2 regions of the Mangrovibacillus cuniculi genome follow, and region 2 is predicted to be linked to the other one. Evidence: a T-box and tRNA genes for the amino acid it is inferred to sense, from the RefSeq annotation. Region 2 holds a T-box; the other holds one or more tRNA genes.

Region 1 (4,278 bases), 1.3 Mb from region 2:
ACAAGATTCTTCAAAGAAAAGCACCGAAAACTTGAACTCTTCAAGTTTTCGGTGCTTTTCTTTTTTAATTTTGTCAGAAAACTTTGTTAGAGCCAAGGAAATAGATAATGGATTGGTCTATCATAAAATCCCACACAAGCTACCTACTGCGTTGAATTTATCTTAATAGAACAATTGTAAGATTCTTAGTCACAATTTTCCATCAACTCAATTGACAGTTAAAGTGAATCGCCTCCCACCTTTCATAAAATCTTCTTGCAGACTCCGTAGTATAAAAATAGGTTTATGTAGGATTTAAATAGTAATTTCATCTACTAATGCATAAAGACTATTAGTTAGTCTATACGGATACCAGTTCTCTGAATATAGTATTTCTATAAAGAGGATCGGGGGTGAAAGAATGATTCAAATCTTCAAATGTTGGGTAGGTGCTGCTTTGGCACTTCTCGGAATTGGTGGGATAGGATTAGCAATTGGTATGGCAGGTGGTGCTGGACTAGAAGGTATTGCAAGACAACCAGAAGCTACTGAAAAAATATCAAATTTCATGTTGACATATGTAATCCTACCAGAATTATTTCTTGCGCTTATTTTATCAGTACTATCACTGTATATTTTAAATAAGTGCAAATGTGAGAGAGATTGTTGACCTATAGGTGAAAGACAAAACGCTCTGACCATTCAGGGCGTTTTGTCTTTCGTCTAACGTACTATGAGCTATTTGTATAGTAATAACTTGTTTAATGCCTTCTGTGTTATCGATAGAGTTGCCTCAGTAGAATATAAATTACCGAAATTTTTATTTAAAAGAATTAGTCTATAGCAGTTTGGAAAAATACGATTTTGTATTCGATACTAGCAAATTTATTGTTACTTCATCAAATTATATCGAATAAGTGACTTAAAACAGCGGCTTTTTTTGAGGTAACAATTCTTTTGTTGGGAGTAATGAGAGAATTTTTCTTTTATATCAAGAGGGGAGAATATATAAACCCTTAGAAGTGATGATCTCTGTAACAATAGTAAATGTATAGTAACTGAAAGGCTAATTAAATTGAAATACTTAACTTATTATAGTAGGGTATAAATCAGAACGTCTTAGTTCGAAATAAGTCCGATATATATTGATTTTAAATAGGTGTCAAAATGTCTCAGTAGCTCAGCAGAGTAGAGCAACGGCCTTCTAAGCCGTCAGTCGGGGATTCGAACCCCTCTTGGGACGTTAAATTCGAATCTTAGACAAGATTCATTATAGTCACCTTAGCTTTTGCTAAGGTGGCCTTTTTAATAAGAAAGTTACTATACATACATCTAGTACCTATTTAGAGTAAAGGACGGGATAACATGAAACGTAAACCAATAAAAGAAAATGTCGTCATGTTCCCTGGGACGAAAAAACGCTTAGTAGAAGTAGGGATGGAAAGACTGGAACAACGATTATATAACGAAGCGGTGTCCTTATTAGAACAAGCCTTCTCTCTAGATGAAACAGACGAGCGTACAGGTCAGCTACTATTAATGGCTTATTACGAAAATAAGAATTATCAACAAGCTAACGAACTTGCTTCGGTATTCTTATCTGAAGGATTTGATGAATACACGGACATTCTAAACATCTACTTGTTAACCTTAATTCAACTGCATCAATATGATAAAGTTTACGACGTTATCAAAATGTTAAAAGAAGAAAATGTATTGCCAAAAGAAAAAGAAGAACACTTTTTAACCCTGATGTCTATGTCGGAAAGAATTGTGAGAGAAAAAGAGGTAAGCGATTCTGATGGTGAAATATCCTTTGTAAACAGTCCGGTAAATGAGCAAATGATGATGATTGCACAATTAGCTAAACAAAATTGTCGTCCTTTTGTAAATGAATTGAAAAAAGTGATAGAGTCTAAAGAACAGCATCCATTTGTACAATCCATGATTATTGAATTGTTTCGTGAACAGGAAATTCAAGAACATTGCACTGTCAGAAAATTTAACAGAGAAAAAGTAATCGTACCATCTCAACTAGCAAACCCATTTGAAACAAAACAAGCCGAAGAGTTACTGTCTTTGCTTATGGGCTCTAACTTAGAGAGCAATCCCGTTTTACTGGAACAACTTCTTGAAATGGTCAAGCGTCACTTGTTTGTCACTTACCCAATACATCAAATGTTTGAACCAGTTTCCGAGTGGGCTGCAGCATATGAAACTTACATTAATAGCTTATATGAAGGAAATAACGTAACTCCCCAAGATGAAAAACAAACCTTCATACATGAATTGGAAGAGAAAACTTTCCCTAACATGTAAGTGATTTGTTGAAACAAGAGTAACGTATGTTATAATATAGTGGTTGTATACTTACGTGTTGGAGAGATTGATCTCTCACTAGTATAAGAAGAGAAAAACGTTGATGCCTTTTTTGGCATTACATGATTTGTTGGAGGGAAATACATGTCAGTTAAATGGGAAAAACAAGAAGGGAACCAAGGCGTTCTTACAATTACAGTTGAAGCTACAAAAGTAAACGAAGGCCTAGACAAAGCGTTCCAAAAAGTTGTTAAACAAGTAAACGTACCAGGTTTCCGTAAAGGAAAAATGCCTCGTCCATTATTCGAAAAACGCTTTGGTGTAGAATCTTTATACCAAGATGCGCTAGATTTCATCTTACCTGAAGCATATGCTAATGCGATTGACGAAGCTGGAATTGAGCCAGTAGATCGTCCAGAAATCGACGTTGAGCAAATGGAAAAAGGTAAAGAGCTTGTAGTAAAAGCTACAGTTACTGTTAAGCCTGAAGTTCAACTTGGAGAATACAAAGGTTTAGAAGCTACTAAACTAGAAACAGAAGTTACAGAAGAAGACGTAACTGCTGAATTAACAGCTCTTCAAGAGCGTAAAGCTGAGCTTGTTCTTAAAGAAGAAGGTGCTGCAGCAAACGGCGATACAGTAGTAATCGACTTTGAAGGTTTCGTTGATGGCGAAGCATTCGAAGGTGGTCAAGCTGATAACTACAGCCTAGAATTAGGTTCTAACTCTTTCATTCCTGGATTCGAAGATCAATTAGTTGGTCTTGAAACTGGAGCAGAAAAAGACGTTGAAGTTAGCTTCCCAGAAGAGTACCATGCTGCTGAATTAGCTGGTAAGCCAGCTACATTCAAAGTGAAATTACACGAAATCAAAACAAAACAACTTCCAGAACTTAACGACGAGTTCGCAAAAGAAACAGAAGAAGAAGTTGCTACTCTTGATGAGTTAAAAGCTAAAATTCAATCTCGTCTAGAAGAAACGAAAAAAGCTGATGCAGAGCAAACGCTTCGTGATTCTCTAGTTGAGCAAGCTGTTTCTAACGCAACAGTTGATATCCCGGCTGCTATGATTGAAACAGAATTAGATCGTATGGTTCAAGAATTTGGCCAACGTCTACAAATGCAGGGTATGAACCTTGAGCTTTACTTCCAATTCTCTGGACAAGACGAAGCTGCTCTACGTGGACAAATGCGTGAAGATGCAGAAGCTCGCGTTCGTACAAACTTAACGCTTGAAGCTATTTCTAAAGCTGAAAACGTGACAGTTACTGACGAAGATGTAGACGCTGAAGTAACTCGCATGTCTGAGCAATTCAACCTATCTGCTGATCAAATCAGAACAGCTCTAGGTGGAAACTTCGAGCAAATCAAAACTGACTTACAAATTCGTAAAGCAGTTGAGTTCTTAGTAGAAAACGCTAAGTAATATTTGTTATAATAGAGGAACAATAAACAAGGTGCGGTTACGTGCCTTGTTTGTTCCATATATACATATTTTTAGATACATACATACTATCCATGCTTTTTCCTACATAAAAGTGAATATTGGGTGATGGTTTGTGGGAAGAATGGAGTAAGTTTCAACTTTTTACATACACTAGAAGACCAGACCTTTTTGTCAAACTGTAACCACAGAATGTTAAATGTTATAGGAAAAGGTCAAACTATGTTACAATGCAATACATAACCATTTTGAACCACAATTAAAAATTGTGAACAACAAGATCGTCTATCAATTGACCCATACAGGGGTTAAAACTCTTAAGTTATCACAAGGGGTGAGCATCTATGTTTAAATTTAATGATGAAAAAGGACAATTAAAATGTTCTTTTTGCGGTAAGTCACAAGACCAAGTTCGTAAATTAGTTGCTGGTCCTGGAGTCTATATTTGCGATGAGTGTATTGAGTTATGCACGGAAATCGTAGAAGAAGAACTAGGGACAGAAGAAGAAGTTGAGTTTAAAGACGTACCAAAACCAA
Region 2 (4,278 bases):
ACCTTCTCCTTGTAAAATAAGAAGAAGTTGAGGTGTTACAGCTTGATGCCAACCGATAACACCATTTTCCTCTAGATACATACAACCCACATGAGCAGGTTTCGTCGTCTGAATCACTCTACTCATAGCAAAATTGGAATCAAATCTCGTAATTCTCTTTGAAACGCTTTGATCAAATGAAAAAATAATCATGATAACCTCCTAGGATGGTATATGGAATTTATTCGACGATGAAGTAAAAATCCCTTGAATTTTTTTACATCTCCAAAGGAGCAGTCATCCCCAACAGTCGCAAGCCTTCTTTCAAAACAACAGTCACCGCAAACACGACGGTAATTCTCGCTTGCATCCATTTAGTATCATCCAAAATACGAACAGAACCATAAAACTTATTGAACGCTCTAGCTAATTCCATTAAGTACTTGGCTACTTGCGATGGATCATATTCAGACCAGGCACGTGCAACAACTTCAGGAAAAGCATATAACTGTATAATTACTTGCCAAGCTTCAGGTAGATGATGAGAAGCATCTCCTTCAGGTTCAAAATTCCCTTTACGAAGCAACGACGAAGCACGAGCATGCGTGTATTGTAAATAAGGCCCCGTTTCACCTTCGAATTTCAACATATCTTCTAATGAAAATTCAATGTCATGCAAACGATAATTTTTTAAATCATGGAAGATCACAGCACCAGTTCCCACTTGCTTAGCAACTGCCTCTTTATTTACTAAACCAGGATTTTTCTCTTCTATATTGGTAAGAGCGAGTTCCATTGCTTCCTTCAAGACAGACTCCAGTAGAACAACTTTCCCTTTACGAGTAGACATTTTCTTTCCATCTTTCAACATCATCCCAAACGGAATATGCTTCAATCCACTGTGCCAATCGTAACCCATTTTCTCTAACACTTTGTATACTTGCTTAAAGTGTAATGACTGCTCATTTCCAACAACATACAGTGATTGATCAAACTCATATGTTTCTTGACGATAAAGTGCAGCCGCCAAATCACGAGTGGCATAAAGAGTTGTTCCGTCTGACTTTTTAATTAAACAAGGTGGTAAATCTTCTAGTTCAACTACTTGTGCACCATCCGATTCTTTCAACAAGGATTTCTCTTCCAGCAGTTTCACCACTCGATCCATTTTGTCGTTGTAAAACGCTTCACCATCATTCGAATCGAACTTAATACCAAGGATGTCATAGATCTTAAGGAATTCTTGCCAAGACTCATGACGGAACCACTCCCACAATTCGAGGGCTTCTTTGTCTCCATTTTCCAGTTTCTTAAACCAAGCCCGTGCCTCATCTTCTAAAGACGGAGCAGTCTCTGCTTCTTCATGAAATTGAACATATAACTTTAATAATTCCTGTATCGGGTTCTCTCTGACGATTTCTTCTTTTCCCCATTTCTTATAAGCAACAATTAGTTTTCCAAACTGCGTGCCCCAATCTCCGAGATGGTTAATGCGAACTGCTTGAAATCCTTGTTTTTCTGCTAGTAGAGCAAGTGAATTTCCGATAACGGTAGAACGCAAGTGCCCCATGGAGAAAGGCTTTGCAATGTTGGGGGAGGATAGGTCGATGGTGACAACCTTGTCGTTCCCACTGCTGCCAGTTCCATAAGATTCTTTTTCTTGTAAAATGGAAGTTAAAACAGATGTTGCAATGACCTCTTGCTGCAAGAAAATGTTCACGTATCCACCAACTATTTCTGTGTGGGAGATAATTGGTGACTGCATCTCGTTTGCGATTTCTGGTGCGATTACGTTAGGAGACTTTCGAAGGATTTTTGCTAATTCAAAACACGGAAACGAGTAATCACCTAAGTGCTCATACTTTGGTTTCTCAATCATTTGTTGGATCTTTTCTTCCGTAAGCTTTCCGTCTAGCGTTTGATAAAGAACATGTGCTAATTCATTAACAATATGCATTTTTATCCCTCCAATTTTAGTGTAGAAAAACAAAAAGAACCCCGCCTCTTATAAAATAAGAGACGGGATTCTTAGATTAGTCCCGTGGTACCACTCTACTTGTTTTTGCAAACCACTCGATTTGTTAACGAGGCAGACCCCGGCTGTTCCCTACTACCGTTCGGGAAAGCATCTCCAAAGTGCGCTTCATCAATTGCTCTGCACCAAGCTCCCACCAACCTTGGCTCGCTAAAACATTCGCAACTAACTACTCTCTTTATCATGGATTTTACAGATATTAGTATCATTATAGGGAACTTTTGAAATATTTCAATAGTTATTTACTATTTTTTAAATTGGTGATTGGTGTGTGCAGAAGTTGGATAGAAGTTAGAGGAAAAGCGGGAAAGTGTGCAGAGTGGGGAGAAAAGTGAGCAGAAGCAGCGGAAAGTGTGCAGAGTGCGAAGAAAAGTGAGCAGAAGCAGCGGAAAGTGTGAAGAGTGCGGAGAAAAGTGAGCAGAAGTAGCGGAAAGTGTGCAGAGTGCGGGGAAAAGTGAGCAGAAGCAGCGGGAAAGTGTGCAGAAGCCAACCAAAAGTGACCAAAAACACACAACAAAGGGTCCAGTGACATCTTCATGATCACGAACCCCGCCAAAGTGAATTATAAAATAGGCTAACATCATAAAGTGTTACTCATGTAAGTGACTCTAGTAATGTTTTGCCAATGTGAAGGACTATAAGAAACAGGACGATGCTAATGAGCAATACTTGGAAGTTATACTTAACGTTCTTCATCCATCTCGTCTCCTTAATTCGACTTTAATTGCATTTTAGGCAAGGAGCGTTTCATTTAATCATTTTAATCTAGAATATTTATTTCATCTTTGGATCGTATGGAGTGTCTGTCTGCTTGACTATGCAAGGGAATTACACTATGATGTATACCTATGGGGGTAAAAATTTTTACTCTAAAATATACCTTAGGGGGTAATGGTGATTCTTATGGATTACATTGGTTATGTATTAATTGGGATAGTTATTGCAGCAATGTCTATGAAGTTTATGCCGATTAAAGGCGTGCGACAGATTTCCGTAGCGGATTTGAAAAATGAGTTAAAAGATAAAAATAAGCAGTTTATCGATGTACGTACATCTGGTGAGTATAGAGGTTTTAATCTCAGAGAATTTAAGAATATTCCTTTGCATCAACTGAAGCAAAAAGCAGAGAAGGAATTAGTGAAAGAAAAAGAAGTTGTAGTAATTTGTCAAAGTGGAATGAGAAGCCAGAATGCTAGTAAGGTATTAAAAAAGTTGGGGTTTGAAAAAGTAACTAATGTCCGTGGTGGCATGAGTGCTTGGAAATAATGAAGGGAGTAGATAATGATGAAAAAATTAAGTACAAGTGAAGTCAAAATGCTTCTGAATGAAGGTAAGAGCGTAAATATTATAGATGTAAGAGAAGTGGAAGAGGTAAAGGAAGGGATGATTCCAGGTGCAATCCATATTCCTCTTGGTCTTTTAGAGTTCCGTCTTCATGAGCTAGATAAGGAGAAAGACTACATTATAGTGTGTCGCTCTGGGGGAAGAAGTGCTCGTGCATATGAACTTTTAGAGAGTCGCGGATACACTGTTACGAATATGACTGGCGGTATGTTGGATTGGAATGGCGAAACAAAATGATAGATTAGAAAAGTTGGCAGAGTGATTCTAGCCAACTTTTTTGTCATATATAAGCAATTCTTATGAAGCTTCATTCGTTCTACTTTCTTACTAATTATTGTAATAAAGGTTATAGTTAAGTGGAGAGGAGTGGTGTTTAATGATTTTAGGAATTCACCATGTTCAGTTGACGATACCAGTAGGAAAAGAAGAAGAGGGAAGAGACTTTTATTGTAAGGTTTTGGGCCTCAAGGAGAAAGAAAAGCCAAAAAGCCTGCAGGGACGAGGTGGATTTTGGCTGCAAGCTGGTCCACACGAAATTCATGTTGGGACAGAAGATGGTATGGATAGAGCAAAAACAAAAGCTCATTTAGCATACCAAGTGGATGATTTGAAGTATTGGAGAGACAAACTTCAGGAACATAAGATTGAGATGATAGAATCTATTCCAATTGAGGGATATGATCGTTTTGAATTCCGTGATCCGTTTGGGAATCGTGTGGAGATGATTCAGGCGATTTAGCTATATGTTCTTTATTTAAAAGCGACAAAAGTTTGAGCTCTGGGCGGACTTTTGTCGCTTTTTTTATATTATCCATTCTTCCTCCTCTTCTAACTCTACAACATTTTTCGAAATCACCCTTTGATAGACAAAATCATACCGCTGAAATATTGGAATATAGAAGTGATTATGTAACTTTATG

What was found. A T-box is a leader RNA that pairs with one kind of tRNA and senses whether it is charged. The one in region 2 lies ahead of argS (arginine--tRNA ligase), so its partner is inferred to be a tRNA-Arg.
Region 1: it has a tRNA-Arg gene. The T-box ahead of argS (arginine--tRNA ligase) is inferred to sense a tRNA for this amino acid. The anticodon was not compared.

The regions. Positions count from the first base shown of each region.
Region 1 covers NZ_CP049742.1:1,758,036-1,762,313, reverse strand. Annotated here, with positions in the region: gene G8O30_RS08990 (hypothetical protein) at 401-649, shown strand; tRNA gene G8O30_RS08985 (tRNA-Arg) at 1,149-1,222, shown strand; gene G8O30_RS08980 (tetratricopeptide repeat protein) at 1,345-2,298, shown strand; gene tig (trigger factor) at 2,443-3,723, shown strand; gene clpX (ATP-dependent protease ATP-binding subunit ClpX) at 4,086-4,278, shown strand, end outside.
Region 2 covers NZ_CP049742.1:473,508-477,785, forward strand. Annotated here, with positions in the region: gene G8O30_RS02375 (cupin domain-containing protein) at 1-192, opposite strand, end outside; gene argS (arginine--tRNA ligase) at 257-1,936, opposite strand; T-box leader at 1,992-2,208, opposite strand; gene G8O30_RS02385 (rhodanese-like domain-containing protein) at 2,918-3,280, shown strand; gene G8O30_RS02390 (rhodanese-like domain-containing protein) at 3,299-3,595, shown strand; gene G8O30_RS02395 (VOC family protein) at 3,735-4,097, shown strand.